3 regions of the Colwellia sp. MB02u-14 genome follow, and region 1 is predicted to be linked to each of the others. Evidence: predicted binding sites of a transcription regulator. Region 1 holds the regulator's gene; each other region holds the start of a gene.

The links. Region 1 encodes LexA, which represses DNA repair genes until DNA is damaged. Its sites were predicted from a motif close to TACTGTATNNNNATACAGTA; they were not measured.
Region 2: the regulator LexA is predicted to act here: its motif matches at 1,624-1,643, upstream of dinB (DNA polymerase IV).
Region 3: the regulator LexA is predicted to act here: its motif matches at 1,650-1,669, upstream of H4J52_RS11530 (DNA topoisomerase III).

Annotation. Positions count from the first base shown of each region.
Region 1 covers NZ_JACGUX010000085.1:159,545-163,840, forward strand. Annotated here, with positions in the region: gene coxB (cytochrome c oxidase subunit II) at 1-1,156, opposite strand, end outside; gene lexA (transcriptional repressor LexA) at 1,727-2,362, opposite strand; gene H4J52_RS15940 (alpha/beta fold hydrolase) at 2,439-3,257, opposite strand; gene H4J52_RS20130 (hypothetical protein) at 3,459-3,584, opposite strand; gene H4J52_RS15945 (DNA repair ATPase) at 3,616-4,296, opposite strand, start outside.
Region 2 covers NZ_JACGUX010000063.1:26,564-30,859, reverse strand. Annotated here, with positions in the region: gene metH (methionine synthase) at 1-254, shown strand, start outside; gene H4J52_RS06700 (HupE/UreJ family protein) at 376-1,506, opposite strand; gene dinB (DNA polymerase IV) at 1,728-2,789, shown strand; gene H4J52_RS06690 (peroxiredoxin) at 2,862-3,356, opposite strand; gene H4J52_RS06685 (dipeptidyl-peptidase 3 family protein) at 3,513-4,296, opposite strand, start outside.
Region 3 covers NZ_JACGUX010000079.1:263,897-268,192, forward strand. Annotated here, with positions in the region: gene H4J52_RS11520 (glutaredoxin family protein) at 123-350, opposite strand; gene H4J52_RS11525 (cytochrome b/b6 domain-containing protein) at 675-1,403, shown strand; gene H4J52_RS11530 (DNA topoisomerase III) at 1,719-3,653, shown strand; gene ampE (beta-lactamase regulator AmpE) at 3,713-4,296, opposite strand, start outside.

The DNA of each region.
Region 1 (4,296 bases):
CATTAGCAAAACTTTTAACATCAGCGGCTTGTACGGCATCGCCGGTATTGTTACCCCAAGCATTACGCTCATAGGTCACAACTGCAGCAATTTGCTTCATACTTAACTGCTTATCATAAGCTTGCATACCTGAACCCGCTTTACCATTGAGTACAATATCAATATGCGCAGCAATACTACCCGTAGCAACAGAGCTTCCTTTAAGTGCAGGAAATGCTGGAGGTAGACCAGCACCAGAAACTTGATGACAGGCAGCACAGTAGGCAACATAGGTAGTTTCACCCAAAGTCATCAGTTCATCCATTGATGCGGAAGCGTTAAGAGACGCTTTCTCAGCAGCAGCAGCTTGCGCATTAATTTCGTGTTGCTCATCGAGCCAAAGAGCATAATCAGCTTCAGACTTTACTTCGACAACAATAGGCATAAAACCGTGATCTTTACCACAAAGCTCAGCACACTGACCTCGGTATATCCCAGGCTCGTCAACTTTTGTCCATGCTTCATTAATAAATCCTGGGTTAGCATCTTGCTTTACTGCAAAAGCAGGTACCCACCAAGCATGAATAACATCGTCAGAAGTGATTAAAAATCGTACTTTCTTATTAACTGGAATGACAAGGTGTTTATCAACCTCGAGTAAATAATTTTCACCTTTGACTTTGTCGCCGGCATCAACACTAAGGTGTTTACCTTCTTGTGTTTCATACTGTGGTCTTGGCGTAGATAAAACGGAGTAGAACTCAATATCTTGATCAAAATATTTATAATGCCACTTCCACTGAGAACCTGTGATCTGAATGGTAACGTCAGAATCGTCGTTATTTTCCATTTCGATCAGTGTTTTCGTTGCTGGTACAGCCATAGCGATAAGAATGACAATGGGAATTGCTGTCCAGAGAATCTCTACTTTTGTACTTTCATGAAAATCTGCTGATTTAGCCCCTTTGGATTTTCGGTGGAAAACCATTGACCAAAACATAGCACCAAAAACAACCACACCGATTGCTACACATATATACATTGCGAGCATATGTAGATCGTAAACATCTCTACTTACTTCTGTTACACCCTTGGTCAGATTTAATTGCATATCTGCCCAAGCTGAACTGGAAAGAACACTCCCCAACAACAGCCAACCTAGGTTACGTCTTTTCACACGACATCTCCTTCACCCTATAAAAGTTTAAAACTTGATACCTAGGACAAAACACATCCTTTAGTACGGATTTTTATTATTTTCTTAGCAATTTTGTTATCAACCAGTTAGCGTCAACAACATCGTCTTATATTTATATTTGTACACATTCCAAACTAGAATTACTTAAAAGTTGATCTGGGTCAATTTAAAAATCGAGCTATTTTAAAATAAAAACCAATAAAAACAATAGAGTATCAACTCTAATACAGATAAAAGCCTAATAACAAAGGGCTGTAGCCGTAGTATTAAAAATAAACAGCTGAGTATAAATACGCATATTGCAAAAATTGATCTTGGTTGTTTTTTAATCAGAGAAAGATAAAGTTGTTTGAATGGGCTTTAGAATGAAAATTATTCTTAGTAAAGAGAAAGGTTTGCATGAAAAGAATACGAAAGGTTAGAAAAGCAAACTTTAGCCTATTTTATACACTAAAGTTTGCCGAGCAGTTTGACGTAATTAATACTATATTTGTTAGATAAATTGACTTAGTTACCACCAAGTTTATTGGATAGGATAGGTTAACTTAATTACATCCAGTCTGCCGAGCGAATAACGCCAACAGCCAACCCTTCAATATTAAACTCTTGATCAGACAAATCGACTTTTATAGGAGAGAAGTCATCATTTTCAGCATGTAAGTAAACGATGTTACCTTCTCGTTTATAACGTTTAACCGTAACATTTTCTTCGACACGAGCAACAATTACTTGGCCATTCTGTACATCGGTCGTTTGATGAACAGCTAACAAGTCACCATCAAGTATGCCGATATTTTTCATGCTTTCGCCATTAACTCTCAATAAGTAATCAGCGGCTGGGTGGAACAAATTACCATCAACTTTGTAATGATCTTCAACATGCTCTGCAGCTAAAATAGGTTCACCTGCAGCCACTCTGCCGATTAAAGGTAAACCGGCTTCTTCCATTAACTTCTCAGTCAAACGAATGCCGCGAGAAGTACCTGGCAACATTTCTATATAGCCTTTTTTAGCCAAAGCTTTTAAATGTTCCTCTGCTGCATTTGCTGATTTAAAGCCAAAAAACTTGGCTATTTCAGCACGTGTTGGTGGCATACCCGTATCGCTTATTTTGTCTTTGATCAGATCAAAAACTTGTTGTTGTCGGTTCGTTAGAGGGCGTAATTCGCTGATTTCATTTAGCATAGGGAGCCTGTAAATTTACACAGTTGTTACTGTGAGTATATACAGGTCGTTATTAAAGGCAAGCTTTCTGGGATAATTATTTTTGAAAACTACCTGATTTTAAATAATGAATAACTTGCTCAATCACTTTTTCATTTTTCATCATAAACGGATGGGTTGTTTCCATTTCAATGTGATCATTCATACCATCAAGTTTGGTACTAGCAACCGAAACTTTACCATCATCTTTATCAGGAATAAGTGTTGATAATATCCAATTAATACTTTGATTACCGGCAATAACACCCAAATCAAAATTAGCATTGCCAAGATTACTAGGGATACTAAATTCGCCGGTACCTAATTGCATACCCGCATCACCATTGATGAAACTAAAACCAGGTGTATTTTTTAGTTTATCAACAACTTCACTGCCTTTGTTTGGTGGACCCAGCATCACGACTTTATTTAAATTAGGTATTTTGTGCATACTTAAATATTGGCGAACTAATATACCGCCCATTGAATGGGTAACAAAGTTAACTTGACGACTTTCACAAATTAATAGCGCTTTAGAAATCACTTTTTCAGCCAACTCTTCTATCGAATAATCTCTAGAAGGGTAGTTGATATTTATCACAAAATAACCTTCTGTCAATAGTCGTTTTTCAATAGCTTTCATGGAGTTAGCCGAACGTGCAAGCCCATGCAGTAAAATTACACATTCACCATTAGCTAAAGAATCTGCTGGCTCTTCAAAAGAAGCTTGAATTTTATAGCCACGTTCAACCGAAGTATCTAGGCTGTCTTGTTCAATCATATTTTTTAAACGAATTTCTGCATCAGTAATTTTTTTACTAAATTGTTCTTTAAGTAGCGCTAGGTCTGACTTAAGTGCTGCAATTTTTTCATTCATAGCTGCGCTCCATCATTTTTTATGTTGAACGTTAATTATTGACGCTTTATTCATTTCTGAAAAGAAGCGAGATAATATTTTTTAAAACACAATTTTAGTATCATATTAAAAGGGCTAATAACTTTAAACATCTTCCATTAGCATGCAGTTATACGTTTATAGGGAGTATAACGTTATGTGTTCTCGGTTTGGCAATAAATATTAATTTCTGCGCAGTGCTTTACACTGAGGTAACTCCCAAAGACGCATCGCTAACAACAAACCAATATGTTGTGGTTTGTCTAAAGGTAACAAGGCATCTTCCTGGTTTATCTTTACTACTGGCAACTATTTTCTCGTTTAGCATAGCCGATGTTAGCTAGTACTCGTCCGCAGAAAGCTCATCGCTATTTTGTTTTCCTGAAGCGAGTTCTCGACTAATTTTTTGAATATGGGTCTCAGAACTTTTTACTGATTTTTCAGTAGTCAGGTTCAATGTTTTTAAAGTATCGATCATCGCCAAATCGACATTTTTATTACTTTGTAACGCGTTAACCAGCGGCGTTAAAAAAGACGCCATATTTTCACTAAATAACGCCAAAGTTTCAGCTAATGCTGAATCATCTGGTTTTTCAATATTCACTTGCAGTTTAAGACTGGCAAGCGTTTCATTCAAGCTATCTAACGCTGCAGATTTAGGCTCTAACAAAGCTTCTCCTATTTGATTGAGCCCTTTTTGCAATAACGATATTTGGCTAGCAACAGCCGCAATCGGGTTATCACTATCACCCAAGCTTTGATAACGAACAAAATCTGCCTTAATTTGTTGCCAACGCACTTTTTCTTCACTGGTTTGATTGTTGCGCAGCTCGGCTAATTTAAGTAAATTTTCTTCAGCGCCTATGGTGAGTGTTTGCGCTTCACCACGATAATGATCGGCGATAAGCTGCTCGACTTCCTCTTCGGTCATAACCGGTACTACTTTTTCCGCCATCTTATTCATATTGCGATAGCTTCCTTGTAACTTGAACGAAGGCTCAGTGCGGTACTTATCGTCTTG
Region 2 (4,296 bases), on a different contig from region 1:
AGCATACTGAAAAAGGTTTGTTGTGGGAACTACTCAATGTTGAAGAAAACATCGGCATGGAGCTCACCTCAAGTTTTGCCATGTGGCCTGGAGCCGCGGTTAGTGGTTGGTACTTTGCTCACCCAGAATCAAAATACTTTGCGGTCGCTAAAGTCGCTAAAGACCAAGTGATTAATTATGCTACTCGCAAAGGGATGACATTGCCACAAGCAGAGCGTTGGCTGTCAGCTAACTTGGATTATGAACCTGAGTAATTAATAGAGCCATTATCATTTAGTTTATACGGCAACGGCCTTAAATCTCTGTAAAGTAGCTTTAAGGCCGTTGTTCATTTGACTACTGAATGTTAAACGACGAGATGACCTGTGTTGCGTATTAAAAGGTTCTTTCAATAAACCAATAAATAGCGATAACGGCAATAAGCGCACTTAACGGTATCACCACGTATTGTCTATATTGAGGTTTTTTAGCAAACCAGCGCGTCGCTAATAAAGCCAAGGCAACGACCATTATTTGACCCAACTCAACGCCAATATTAAATGAAATTAAGCTACTGACATACTCACTCTTGGGTAAGCCCAGTTCAACAAGTACTGCTGCAAACCCTAAACCGTGCAGTAAACCAAAAGCAAAAATAATGGATAAGCGCCACTTTGTCAGTTTGTGATAAAAAATATTCTCAATAGCCACGTAAGCAATTGATAAGGCAATAAGCGGCTCTACAATGCTGCTAGGTAGGTTGATAATACCAAATATACCTAAAGCTAGCGTAATGGTATGGGCAAGAGTAAAGGCACTTACCTGCCAGAGCAGTGTTGATGTCTTCGTGGCTAATAAAAATAGCGCGAGCACAAAAAGAATATGATCAAGCCCTTGCGGCAGAATATGTACAAACCCCTGATAGATATACTCAACAATATTAAGCAGCTTAATTTCGGCTGTTGAAAGTTTACGTACGCCACCCTTGATATCATCAATAGAAAAGTGATGGCTGTTCTGGCCGGATAGCACTAAAGATTTCTCTGAACGGCTGACTGTTAATAAGACATCCCCTAAGATGGGCGAAAATATCAAGGCTGCGTTGTTACTTTTTTGTGGCAATTGACCCTGCGACAATAGCTTAATGGTTTTAGTCGGTGAGTTAGCGCGGAGTCTTGCTTTTAATTCAAATACCGTTAGCCCTGAAAAAGGGGCAACAAGCACACTTTCTTCATCAATAATAAAAGCGCTTTGTTGATTTATTATTTGCAATATTTTTGAGAGTAATTGCTTTGTTTCAATTAAAGAGAGGTTTTTTAGATGATTAATTAAATCTGTCTCATCTACTGATGATTTTTGATGACTTTTAATGACATGTAAAACATCAATATCGATACTAAGTTGGTAGTTATTCTCTACAAGTAATTTAAGCTCTGCTTGGTTAACTTCATTGGTGTGAGCATTCACTAGTGCAGGTGATAAAAGTAGTAATAGGGCAAAAGTTGTTTGTAAAAGGCGCGTAATCATAAAAGTAATATCAGCTAGTCATTGATAAAAAATAAAGCGACAAATTAACGTATTTAGCATGAAATTAACAGTGGTCAAATTATTATTTCAGTATTGAACTATTAACTTAAAAGCTTATACTGTATTTACATACAGTTTGGGTTGCCCATAGCGATAATACGCTATATTTTTTCACAACGAAATAAGGGACTTTTGATAAACATGATTACTATAATTAAAACATGACTCAAAGCCGAAAAATAATACATATAGATATGGACTGTTTCTATGCAGCGGTTGAAATGCGAGACAATGAGTCTTTACGTAATGTGCCACTTGCGGTCGGTGGTACAGGGCCCCGAAGCGTCTTATGTACGTGTAATTACCAAGCAAGAAAATTTGGTGTTCGCTCTGCAATGCCAACAATTAAGGCGATGCAACTTTGCCCTGAGCTAGTTATTGTTTCAGGCAGAATGGCTGTTTACCAAGAAGTTTCTGCACAAATAAGGGCGATATTTCAACGTTACACTCAGTTGATTGAACCATTGTCGCTTGATGAAGCCTTTCTAGATGTTACCGGTAACAAAGCGTTTAACGGCAGTGCGACGCTCATTGCGGAGCAAATACGTCGTGATATTTTTAATGAACTCAACCTAACCGCCTCGGCAGGTGTTGCCCCTAATAAATTTATCGCTAAAATTGCCAGTGATGAAAACAAACCTAATGGTCAATGTGTTGTTACGCCCGCAGACGTTAGTGGTTTCGTTGAAAATTTACCGTTGAAAAAAATCCCGGGTATTGGCCCTAAAACCGCACAAAAGTTATTGGGTTACGGCTTTTCGTCATGTGCAGATATACGAGCAAGTGCTGTCGCCGTATTAACACCTATTGTCGGCAAGTTTGCGCCTGCATTGTATCAACGTAGTTTTGGTATTGATCATCGCCAATTAGAAACCGACAGAGTAAGAAAATCATTAGCGATAGAAACCACTTTTTCTCAAGACTTGTCTTGTGAAAAAGAGTGCGAAAGTGCCGTTGAACTTCTATACCAGAAGCTTTTATTACGGTTAGAAAAGCATCAGCACATGATGATAAGCAAACAAGGTGTAAAGCTTAAGTTTAATGATTTTACGCAAACGACAGTAGAACAGCAGAGCCAGCGTTGTGATGAAAGCACATTTAAGCAACTACTCGTTAAAGCGCTTTTACGCAGTCAATCTAGGGGGATTCGTTTAATTGGCTTAACGTTAGGTTTTGCTCATCATGATGTGAAAGAAATAAAACAACTGTCTCTGAGTTGGTAAGTAATAGATAAAATAGTGAATGTAGCTTAAGTAAGTGCTTACTTGCTACGCATCGATTTTTTATTTTTCTGCTTATTTTTTTTTGATTATTTCTTTAATCGCTAATTCTAACCGTGGATCGGTACTATTTGAACTGGTTGATTTGAAAACAACTTGTCCACTTCGATTGATAAAAAATGTTGTTGGTGTACCTTTTACGTCATATAACTTGGCAACTTTTTCACCTTCAACACCGGTAATAAATTGATAACCTCGTTGAGTAATCGAGTCTTGTGGTTTTGCTCCTTCATCTTCACTAAAACTAATAGCAACAATCTCAATGCCGGTATTTTTATACTTTTCAGTTAGCTCAACTAATTTAGGCTGCAATTTTTTACAATAAGGGCACCATGTCGCCCAAAAGTGCAAAATCACTGGTTTTCCCTGATAGTCAGCTAAAGAAATACTTGTACCCGCTTGAGTTAATAGTATCCAAGTGGGTGCTTTGGCACTTATGTCGTCATTTGCTTGAGCATTAAAAGTAAACAAGCTGATCAGTATAATAAAAATCGATAAAGCTGTTTTCATGAATAAACCTTTCGTATTAAATGATGAGTTATCTTAATAACTTTTTATTAGACCGCTATAAGTTGAAATACTTTTCAATTTTTATTAAAAAAAAGCCTATCGCAATGGATAGGCTTTATGAGATTTTAGCGTCAATCAAGGATTAACTTAAAAGTATTATAAACCTAAAACTTTTTTACCTTGCTTAAACGTAATATCAACTGGAATATTAGCGGCTTCAATGCGAGCTAAGTCTTCGGCTAAATTAGCTTTTATAACACCACTTTTTGCAACAAGTGCTGCAACACTGTCATAATCGCCATTACCTTGTAAGGTTAAAATTAATTCAGATAACGAATCAATAGCTGCTGTCATTTTATCTATATTGACAGAATATAAACCTTCTGCGTTACGGGTAAATGCCTCTTGTTCGGCGAAATAATTAAAGCGTACCATATTTGCTTTACCATGAGCAGACGACGCGCCAAAGCGTACTGAACGGAAAATACCCGCTAAGAAGGTTGTGTAATAATCTTGCAAAGTGCCTTCTTCAATGACGCCTTTAATCAATAATTGACGGATCATATAAAGGCCAAGAATATCAGCTTTACCTTCTTCTAATGCTGAGGCGAGTTCCTTTAATGATTCTCTTACCGTACCTTTATTATTAATGGTGTTTTTAATACCTAAACCGTGAGCAACTTCATGAAACATAGTATTAGCAAAGAAAGCGGTGAATGTTACATTTTCTCGCTGTTCAGGCACAATGAGCGTGCTTGCTATAGGGAGCATGATAGTATCAAATTTAGCCTGCATCGCATTTTTAAGCTGTAAACGACGCGTTCCTTTCTCTAATTGCACTACTTCGTCATTGGGCAGATTAATTGCAATTGTTTTGCTACCCGCATTCGAATGCCCTGCATAGTAAATAACGTCGTAGGCATTTAAGTCTGCATCTGAG
Region 3 (4,296 bases), on a different contig from region 1:
CCGTGATCAATGATATTTTTATATCTGTTACATAATTTAACTTTAGCATAACCATTTTTTTAAAACGAGTTAAAGCAATTTATTTGCATGAGCATTAATATAGTAAACGATAACGCTGCAAATTAATCATTGTAGAGTTTGTTAAAATCGCTTAATTTGAAACCTTGCAGGTATTGCTCGCCAACCTTTATTACTGGCACAGATCTAAAGTTTGCTCGGCGAAACTCTTTTTGTCCCGCCGCCGTTTTTACATTACATAAACGATATGAAATGTTATTTTTTTCAAAGTACGTTTTCGCCACAACACAATGCGGACAGTTGCTCATACTATATAAAACAATTTTTTTCACGAGGTTAAATTCCTTTATGGTTGATGCAAAGGGTTATTATCAATAACACGATTTTTGAAAGCATACTCTTGATACGTTTTTTGACTACTGTACTTGCAAGTTTACATCAATTGACCTTAAAAAAAACACTCACAATTAATGCTCAGGTAGTTTTACTTGTTCGTCATACCCCATTCTCTTTATAAAGGGGTAAGTATTACAGACACTTTAATTATCGTACCACCAATAATAGGGGGAGTGGCCACTTATCATTAGCGAGTTATAAATCTTTCAGTTATGATAAAAGTACCGGTAAAACGTTAACCAATAGAAAGAGTAATAGACATGGAAGTAAACCAAATAAACAAGAGTTCACCTTTAATAAAAACGTTTGTTTGGAGTAGAAAAATTCGCTTATTTCATTGGTTAAATGTCTTGTCAGTATTACTGCTTATTGTTATTGGCACTATTATTTATTTTAGTAAAGATTTAGGCGTTTCTACTGAAGGTAAAGTCCTCCTGAAAACAATTCATGTTTGGATTGGTTACATTTTTTCAGCAAATTTAATTTTTAGAATTATCCTAGGTTTTGTGGGTAAAGGCTTTGAACGTTGGGGGCAAACACTGCCTTTTAGTAACGTATTTAAGAAAGAGCTCGCTGATTTTAAGCATGATAAAAATAAAATCTTTAAAGGTCATAGTCCACTTGGAAAACTGATGGTTGGTGCATTCATGATAAGCTTGTCTGTGCAAATGTTTTCTGGTTTAGTCATTGCTGGTACCGATATTTATTACCCGCCGTTTGGCCAATATTTTGCTAGCAGTATTGCTCAAGATAAAAGCCAGATGACATTAATTAAACCTTACAGTAAAGAAAATATTGATGCTAATGCGTACAAAGAAATGCGTAGCTTTAGAAAACCATTTATAACGGCACACGTTTATAGTTTTTACATTTTATTGCTCTTGATCCCACTACATATTTTAGCCGTATTCTTTGCTGAGCGACGTGAGAAACATTCTATTGTTTCTGCAATGATCCATGGTTATAAGTATTTACCAAAAGATAAATGATCTCCTTGAGCTTCGCTAAATAGCGAAGCTCAAATTTAGCCATTAGGTGCAATAGGCATAACATATTAATGATGTTGATTTCACTCATAAAAATAAGCTGCCATACCACTGACGAGCGCCATCAAATAAGCACTATGATCACTGCTACAATTGTTATTAAATTGTCTCTGCATCATTAGCATACTCCTCAAGTTTTAAGGACAGTATCTCTCTAAAAGGTAATACACGGTTAAAGAATAAAACAAACGCTGTATAAAAAACCAGTTATTGTGCTAAGCTTATTTTAGTGGACAGTGTTGACCCATGGAAAATCTATTGAAACTATATATCGCCGAAAAACCAAGCTTAGGACGCGCAATTGCCGCAGCCCTACCCAAACCTCACAAAAGTCAAAAAGGCTATATTGAGCTTGGCAATGGTGACGTGGTCAGCTGGTGTATTGGTCATATCCTTGAGCAAGCAGATCCCGAAGTTTATAACGATGACTTTAAGAAATGGCGAATGGATCACTTACCTATTATTCCTGAGCAATGGCAGTTAACGCCAAAAGCACAAACACGTTCACAACTTTCCGTACTACGTAAGTTGGTTAAGAGTGCAAGCGAAATTATTCATGCTGGCGATCCCGACAGAGAAGGTCAATTACTGGTTGATGAAGTTATTGATTTTTTAAAGGTCTCTAAAACTAAAAAACAGCAAGTTAAACGCTTATTAATCAGCGACTTAAACTTACCTGCTGTAAAAAGGTCGCTCAACGCATTAAAAAGTAACCAAGATTTCATGCCTTTATCTATTTCAGCACTGGCTCGTTCTCGAGCTGATTGGTTATACGGTATAAATCTGACTCGGGCTTATACCTTACAAGGACAAAAAGCAGGTTTTAATGGTGTACTTTCAGTGGGTCGAGTACAAACACCACTGCTAGGTTTAGTCGTAGAAAAAGATCGTCAAATAGCACACTTTATTCCTCATGATTATTTCGATGTTTATGCAGATATAATTACACCTGCCGGTGAGAAATTCATCGCTAAATGGCAGCCTAGTGATGCTTGTGCACCCTACATGGATGACAATAAAAAAATTATTAACAAAGCACTCGCAGAAAACGTGGTTGGCCGTATCGCAGAAAAACCCGCAAAGGTGACCTTAGTCACCGAACAAGATAAAAAACAATTTGCCGCACTTCCCTATAATTTGTCTTCATTACAAATTGATGCCGCCAAACAGTTTTCTATGAACGCAAAGCTAGTACTTGATGTTTGTCAGGCCTTGTATGAAAAACATAAATTGATTACCTATCCGAGATCCGACTCTAGATACTTACCCGTCGAACATCATCAGCAAGCGAGCTCTATTATTAAAATATTAGCTGACTCAAAAAACAAATACGCGGAATTTGCTAAAGGTGCTGACTGTAACATTCAAAGTAAGGCTTGGAATAACAGTAAAGTAAGTGCTCACCACGCCATTATTCCAACAGAAAAGTCAACCAATAATATTGCACTTAATTCTTTTGAAATAAACATTTATCAGTTAATTGTTCGCCAATATCTTGCACAGTTTTATCCTCCTTATTGCTACCAACAAACGCAAGTAGAACTTGATATAGCCCAAGGAAAATTCACAGTAAATGCAAAGGTACCACAGCAACTAGGTTGGAAAGTAATGTTCCAATCAAGCAAAACAAAAAACAACCTGTCGTCTAATAGCGAACAAGACGTATATTCAGAACAACTTTTACCTAAATTAAATAAGGGTGAAACTCTACATTGTGAACAAGGTTTAATTGCAGAGAAGGTGACACAAGCACCAAAAGCTTACAACGATGCAACACTACTCAGTGCGATGACAGGTATTGCTCGTTTCGTTCAAAATACAGAAATTAAAAAAATTCTTAAAGATACTGATGGCTTAGGAACAGAAGCGACTCGAGCGGGTATTATTGATTTACTTTTTAAACGCGGTTTTTTACAGCGTATAGGAAAGAATATAACGGCTACAGATATTGGCACATCACTAATAAACGCTTTACCTAAAATGGCTACAACACCAGATATGACCGCACAATGGGAAGCAACACTTACTGATATTAGTGAACGAAAAAGTAACTATCAAAATTTTATTATGCCGTTAACAGCAACGTTAAAGAGTATGGTGGCTGAAGCTGGGCAGCAATCTTTTGATCAACTGCCAAAGGTACCTTTTAAACGCAAAACTAAAAGGAAACCTCGCTTTAAAAAGGCAGGATAATTTCTCTACTATATTTATACTTTCACAGCAAAGCTCCTGTGAAAGTATAAAGAGGGTGGCTAATTAAGAATACCCGTTAATATTAGTACCGAAATCACGGCCAAACATAACAATAGCGTACGCTTTGCTAATCTCACTAATAAACAAGGCTCGGCAGTACAATCATCAGCGTCGACCATAAAGTCTTCAGATTTTTGCGCCACACTGATCAGTATTTGATTAGGTTGTTTATTGATATCAAAAAAGTTTTCTAGCCATACTGCTATTGCTTTAGAGAAGTGTCCTACTAGCATGTAACCAAAAGCCACAAGGCGAACCGGTAACCAATCCACCCAAAATAATATATCTTTTAATAATGGCGTTTTATTTTTTTCAATAAAATCTATTGGTGTAGCTTCGGCTTTACTTTCGACATTTACATTAATATCAGCTTCATCACTTTCAGTATCTACACTCTCTTCTTTCGTCACGTTTTCGAATATTTCAGGCGATTCATTCATGGTAACCAATAAACGATAAAATAGTGCGCCTGCCGGTCCAAAAACAACAAAGAAAATCATAATAGCGATAAAGTATCGGTAGTTTAACCACACCAATAGTTGACCAAAACTCATTGGCGCACTGCTGGTATCTTGTTGCAGTT